3 regions of the Cupriavidus sp. H19C3 genome follow, and region 2 is predicted to be linked to each of the others. Evidence: predicted binding sites of a transcription regulator. Region 2 holds the regulator's gene; each other region holds the start of a gene.
The links. The regulator FNR, encoded in region 2, switches genes on or off when oxygen is low (the NO sensors DNR and NnrR bind a similar motif). The targets are predictions, from matches to a motif close to TTGATNNNNATCAA.
Positions count from the first base shown of each region.

Region 1: a site for FNR is predicted at 1,256-1,269, ahead of DFLDMN_RS20350 (universal stress protein). Genes of this name have one in related genera too.
Region 3: a site for FNR is predicted at 890-903, ahead of hemN (oxygen-independent coproporphyrinogen III oxidase). Genes of this name have one in related genera too.

Region 1 covers NZ_CP184986.1:185,880-188,144, reverse strand. The annotation lists gene DFLDMN_RS20360 (universal stress protein) at 1-39, shown strand, start outside; gene DFLDMN_RS20355 (universal stress protein) at 201-1,052, opposite strand; gene DFLDMN_RS20350 (universal stress protein) at 1,361-1,825, shown strand; gene DFLDMN_RS20345 (response regulator) at 1,833-2,265, opposite strand, start outside.
Region 2 covers NZ_CP184985.1:488,861-491,125, forward strand. The annotation lists gene ccoG (cytochrome c oxidase accessory protein CcoG) at 1-76, shown strand, start outside; gene DFLDMN_RS02255 (hypothetical protein) at 90-293, shown strand; gene DFLDMN_RS02260 (hypothetical protein) at 290-535, shown strand; gene fnr (fumarate/nitrate reduction transcriptional regulator Fnr) at 598-1,323, opposite strand; gene DFLDMN_RS02270 (sulfite exporter TauE/SafE family protein) at 1,524-2,265, shown strand, end outside.
Region 3 covers NZ_CP184985.1:2,849,682-2,851,946, reverse strand. The annotation lists gene hemN (oxygen-independent coproporphyrinogen III oxidase) at 1-827, opposite strand, end outside; gene DFLDMN_RS13115 (ABC transporter substrate-binding protein) at 1,102-2,265, shown strand, end outside.

The sequences.
Region 1 (2,265 bases), on a different replicon from region 2:
CTGCAGCGGGCGACGCTGCCACTGGTGATGTCGCACTGAGGTCGCACTGGGGTCGCACCGGGGTCGCACTGGGGTCGCACTGGGGTCGCACTGGGTCGCACTGGGTCGCACCACCGAGGTCGCACCCCGAGGTCGCACCCCGAGGTCGCACCCTGAAACCAGTCAGCAGTCAGTGGCAAACCTGGTCAGCGGAAAGCGGCTCAGTGACACAGCAGGGTCGCCGCCGGCATCTCCCGCAACAGCGTATCGGTCACGCCGCCCAGCACTTCCTCACGCACGTGGCCCTTGCCATATGCGCCGCAGACGATCAGGTCCACCCCCCTGCGCCGGGCGAAGTCCAGCAGCAGATGACCGATATCCGCCGACGGCTCGGTCAGCAGCTCGGTCAGCGAGGCATGGATGCCACGCCGCGCCAGCCAGCTCACTGCGTAGGCACCAGGCGAGCTATGCAGGTCGCGATGTCCATCGGACCGCACGCAGTGCACCACATCGACCGATTGCGCGCGCTCGAGCCAGGGCAGCGCGTCCAGGATCGCCCGCGCCGACTCGCGCGAGCCGTTCCAGCCGATCATCACGCGCGTGCCGATGTTGGGAGTGGGCACATCGGGCGGAATCACGAGCACGGGCCGCCCCACGCCGATGATGGTGGAGGCCACGAGGCGGCGCGCCTGCCGGAAGGTCATCCGGTCACCGGGCCCCGGCTCGCGCGGCTGCCCGACAATGACGAGGTCCGCCAGGCGGCCCTCGCATTGCAAGGCCTCCTCCGGGGTGCCTTCGCCGACGCGCCAGTCCACCGGAAAGGTGGCAGCCTCGGTCGCCGCGTCGAAGGACTGGCGCGACTGTTCGCAATCGTCTGCAAGGCTGGAGGCGAAGGACTGGTACTCACGCGTGCCGTCGGCATGCCGGAGCACCCAGCCGGACTCGTTTGTACTGATGGAGAGTAGCCCGATCAGGGACGAGTGGAAGCTTTCCGCCAGCGCCACGGCACGCGCCAGGCGCACGGCGGTGGCCGTCCCCGCATCCACATGAACGAGCATTGCAGCAAAACGCATACTGTCGACCCCCGCATCCGGATTTGTAGTCATGCCATGGACTGTAGTAGGCCGCCGGCGATCGGACTTGAGAGAAATCAACCATATCGAACACCGGCATAAGGGCGCGTCGGGGCAGACGTCAATGACCACGTCGGCGGCCACCTCTTGCGACCACCTCGGCGGCATGGACGGCGGCGGATGTCCCTGCCGATGGCGCCGGTTTGACACATGTCAAGCTACGACGCGGGCATGACTCTATGCTGATCTACAAGCGCGGCCGGGACCGTCCCGTCGATACGCGGTCATCCACTCAGAGGGAGCACATCATGTACGAACGGATTCTGGTAGCAATCGACGGCGGCCCGTCGTCCGCGCTTGCGATCGGGCAGGCGACGACGCTGGCAAAAGCCTGCAACGCCGAAGTGAAGGTACTGTTCGTGGTCGACGACAGCGATCTGTTCTTCGAATCGAGCTACATCAACCCGGACGACGTCATGCGCGAGCTGTCCAACGCGGGTAACACCGCGCTGGCGGCCGCCGCGCTGCGGCTGGAGAATGCCGGAGTGCGCTTTCTGACCGAACTGGCGGAGCGGCCGGTCTCGCCGGGGCAGATCTCGGCGACCATCGTCGAGCGCGCGGAACGCTGGCCCGCCGACCTCATCGTGATGGGCACGCACGGCCGGCGCGGCTTCCGCCGCATGGTCATGGGCAGCGTATCGGAAGGCGTGGTGGCCAAGACCAACAAGCCGGTGCTGCTGATCCGCGGCGAGCCGTCGCCCACCGCGGGCTGACGCGCCTTTACAGCCCTTCCTCGTCGTTGAAGAGCTTGGCCTCGATGGCGTAGCGCACCAGGGCGGCGTCGCTACGCAACTGGAGCTTTTCCAGCAGGCGCATCTTGTAGGTACTCACGGTCTTGGCGCTGACGCATAGCGCCGCTGCGATTTCGGTCAACGACTCGCCCGCGACGATGCGCCGGAACACTTCCAGTTCGCGGTCAGACAGGCTTGCGTGCGGGGCATCGCCGGGCTGGGCCTGCAAACCCAGTGCAAGCTTTTCCGCCAGCGCGGGGCTGACGTAGGTACCCCCGGCCGCGACTTTCCGCAGCGCCTCGACCAGTTCCGTACCGGCGCTCTCCTTGGTCAGGTAGCCCGCGGCCCCGGCCCGGAAGGCGCGCACGATGTACTGTTCCTCGGCGTGCATGGTCAGGACCAGCACGCGCAGCGACTGGTGT
Region 2 (2,265 bases):
GACGGGTGCAAAGGGCACCCAAACGGTGGCCGAAGTCCGGCAATCCACGCGGTTTATCGTGCCGCGCAATCTTTGACGAAGGAGTTGCCATGTCCCAGGCAAAACCGTGGTGGAAGGAACCGTGGCCCTGGCTGTTGATGAGCGGGCCACTACTGGCGATGATCGGCTGCGGTATCACGATCTGGCTGGCCGCGACCCATGCGGACCGCCCCGTCGGCGAGGCCGTGCGGCATGGCCTGGTGGTGGAGCGCGCCGCGCCGGGACAGCCCGGCACCGAGGCGAGGCGGCCATGAGATGGCGCTGGCTGATGTGGGTGCTCTGGCCCGCGTTTCTCGTCGCGGGGGTGGCGACGGCGGGGGTCTTCTCGCTGATCGATCCGGGCGACCTGATGTTCTTCGGCCATCCGATCCAGGCGTCGCGCGAGGCGGTCTACACGGTGGGGTTCCTGCTCGCGTGGGCGCTGTGCGCGCTGTCGAGCGGACTCACGCTCTATACGATGCCGGTGCGGCTGGCCGATACGGACGAGCTGGAGTAGGTGAGACGGTGAGACTGTGAGAGGGAAGTGGCGCCGGGCGGGGCGCTGGCGCGCCGGCGGGTTCAGCAGCTACGGCTGTAGATCTGCTTGAGGCCCGCCGTATCGACGAGCTTGACATGACGCTGACGAATCTGGATCAACCCCGCTTCGGCAAAGCGCGAGAACAGGCGGCTCACGGTCTCGAGTTTGAGGCCGAGATAGCTGCCGATTTCCTCGCGGCTCATGCGCAGCACGAACTCGCTCGACGAGTAGCCGCGCGCGGCCAGACGGTTGGACAGGTTGATCAGGAACGCGGCCAGTCTTTCCTCGGCGCGCATCGAGCCGAGGGTCATCAGCATCAGATGGTCCTGCGAGATCTCGCGGCTCATCAGGCGGAGAAACTGCTGCTGCAGCGAAGGCAGTTCGCCGGACAGCGCGGTGAGGTCGTTGAAGCGGACCACGCAGACCTCGGTGTCTTCCAGCGCGGACGCATCGGAGGCGTGCTGCATTTCGCAGAGGCCATCGAGTCCGACGATCTCGCCCGGCAGGTGAAAGCCCGTGATCTGCGAGCGGCCGTCTTCCATCGTCACATGCGTCTTGAGGGTGCCAAAGCGGATCGCGTAGACCGCGGTGAGCGGATCGCCCATGCGGTAGAGCGTGTCGCCCTTGTGAATGCGAAAGCGTTCCTGGACAAGCGTATCGATCTTCTCGAGGTCCTGCTCGTTCATGCCAACCGGCAGGCAGAACTGACCCAGTGCACACGTGGAGCAGCGGGGGGACATCTCGGTGATCGGGATCGGCGTGAGCAATTGGAACCTGTGAATAAGGAACCTGCGAACAAGGAACCTGCGAACAAGGAACCTGCGAACAAGAACCCTGTGAATACGGAACCGGTTGATAAGAAACCGGTTGCCAGGGAGTCGGTAAGGAACCGGTTGCTTAGGCGCGCTCGCGGGGGCGCACGATGAAGGCATTCTAGCTTGCGCGCCTAGACGAAAGCGAGAAACACTTGATATTTGAGATACTTTTCAGCGTATTCCTATTAGCGTTATTTGGCGGCATCCATTGCGCGGCAATGTGTGGCGGCATCTCGCTTGCAGTGGAACGCCATCGCGAAACGCCGGTGCGGATAATTGCGCGTGCCGACGGTGTGCAATGGCGTCGTGTGTGGTGGCGCGACACGCTCGTCATGCATGCGGGCCGCGTCAGTACCTACACGATGCTCGGTGCGCTGATGGGGGCCATGGGCGCGCTCGCATGGAAGCAGGACATCGTGCCGCTGCAGCGCGCGCTGTTTGGCGCCGGTAGCGCGATGCTGGTGCTGTCCGGTCTCTGGCTCGCGCGTGGCAGCGCCCCGCGCCTGCCCCGGCTTGAACGCATGGCGGCCCGCGCGGCGCAGGCGCTGACCGGTATCGCGCGTGCCGCGCTGCACGCCGCGCGTGCCACGCACGGGCTGGGCCTCGCGAACGGCGACAGCCTGGCCGCGCTGCGCAGCCCGGGTCACGCCATGGTGGCGCCACCGTGGCTGCGCCGCTACGCCATCGGCCTGGCGTGGGGCCTGGTGCCGTGCGGGATGGTCTATGCCGCGCTCGCGCTGGCACTGCTGGCCGGCAATGCCGCCTCGGGCGCGCTCGTGATGATCGCGTTCGGCCTGGGCACGCTGCCCAACCTGATCGTGCTGTCGGGCCTCTCGGGCTGGCTGCGCCAGCAGGCGCGCCGGCCGCCGGTCCGCATGGTGGCCGGGCTGGTGA
Region 3 (2,265 bases), 1.9 Mb from region 2:
CCGTAGATCAGGTCCATGCTGATCGAGCGGAAGCCCAGCCGGCGCGCGGCGAATACCGCGTCGCGCGTCTGCGCAAAGGGCTGCACGCGGTGAATCGCCTGCTGGACCTCCGGATGGAAATCCTGCACGCCCAGGCTGATGCGGTTGAAGCCAAGCTCGCGCAGCAGCTTCATGCGCGCGTCATCGACGGTGCGCGGGTCGATCTCGATGGCATGCTCGCCATCGGGCAGCAGATCGAAGTGCCCGGTCAGCGCAGCCATGACGGCGCGCATCTCCTCGGGATCGAGAAACGTTGGCGTGCCGCCGCCCCAATGGGACTGCATGACCGGCCGACGCTCACCCAGTTGTGCCGCGACCATTGCCATCTCGCTGGCCAGATACATGACATAGCGCGCGCTGCGGCTGTGGTCGCCGGTGATGATCTTGTTGCAGCCGCAGTAGTAGCAGATGTTGTCGCAGAACGGGATATGCAGGTAGAGCGACAGCGGTGCCGGGGCTTGCCGGCGGCAGTCGGCGAGCGCGGCGAGATAAGCCTCGGCCGGATAGCCGGCGGTAAAGCGGTCCGCGGTGGGGTAGGACGTATAACGCGGGCCGTTGCCATCGATGCGGCCCGCAAGCGCGCGGAAGTCGGCCAGCGCGGCGCGGTCGAAGGCGGGGGACTTGATGAACGGCCGGGAGAGCGGCTGGGCGGACGGTTCGTTGGTCGACCCTGCGGGGACCGCGGCGGCGATGGTGGTGGCGGTGGTGGCAGCGCTGGCACCTGACATCGATGCGAGTACCGGCACCGACTGCGAGTCTGGCGCAGCGCTGGAGTTCGAGATTGACATGGCGGGGCGTAACAATCGATGACGACAATCAGGAATCGTATTCGCACGAATCCGCACCTACGTTGATGGACGTCAAGCCGGCCGCAGGAACCGCGGGGACTGCGTGTGCGGCGTCACATGGCGGACATGATCGCGGGCTACGCTCCGGCCGGCACACGGCGCTTTGCCTCGCGTTCGCGCCGCTCCCTGGCCGTACCGCGCCCGGTATCGCGATATTGCGGTATCGCGGTCGCGTGGTACGGAGCCCTGCCCTATCCCTTTCACGCTCGCTGCCATGCGCCCTGTCCCGTCGCAGTCGCACCCGCTTCCCCCGCAGCATGAACACCTGGCTTCGCCTGACCGGCGCCGATGCCTGGCGGCGCTCGCCGCGGTGAGTGCGCTGAGCGGTGGCCTCGCCGGGCCCGCGTACGCGCAGATGGCGGCGACCAGTCCGCGCCGGCAGCTCGTCGTGGCGCAACTGGTGGATCGCACCGGCCCGCAGGCCGATCTCGCGCGCGACTATCTGGCCGGCGCCAAGGTCCAGTTCGATGCTGCCAACGCGGCCGTCAAGGCCGGCGGCGCGGGACTGCATATCGTGCATATCGTGCGCGATGCCGATCCGGATCCGCGCGGCGCGGCCCGGCAGGCGCTTGCGCTGGTCGAGAACGAGAAGGCCGAGGTCCTGTTCGGTCCCGGCGACGGCCTGCTGCCAGGCCTGACCACGGCGCCGGAGCTGGCGCGCCGTGGCGTGCAGATCGTCGCGCCGCTGTCCGGCCTTGCGCTGCCGGCGGACAACATCTGGTACACCCGCGTGGACTACGAGTCGGAACTCGATGCCGCGGTCAGACAGCTGCGCAGCTATGGGCTCTCCGGCATTGCGCTCGCGGTAGCGCCCGATTTCGCGGCGGGGACGCTCGCCGATGGTTCGCCGTGGCTGGCGCGCATCGAGCAGCAGCTCGCCACGCGCGCCTTTGTGCTGGGCAGGGATGTCGCCGACAGTGCGCGACGCATCGCGGCCAGTCGGCCCGGCGCGGTGTTGATTGCGGGCGATACGCTGGCCTACGGCAACCTTGGCCGTGCGCTCGCGGCCAATGGCTGGTTTGGCTTTCTGGTGGGGCTGTCGGCAGTGAGTCCGGCTTCGGCGCGCGAGATCCTGGGCACCGGCTATGCGGGCGGCATTGTCCTCACGCAGGTCGCGCCCGGACCGCAGGAGTCCACGCTACGCGTGGTCAAGGAACATGTCGCGCGCATGAAGCAGTATCTCGACGAACCGCCCTCGCCTGCCACCCTGGCCGGCTATATCGGCGCCGCATGGCTGGTGCGTGTGGCCGCCGCGGCGCGTGCACCCGGTGCGCTCGAATTGCGGCGCGCCATGCAGACGCGCATCGATATCGGCGACTTCACGCTCGACTTCACACGCGGCCTGCGCGGCTCGCAATACGTACAGCTCGCGGCGATC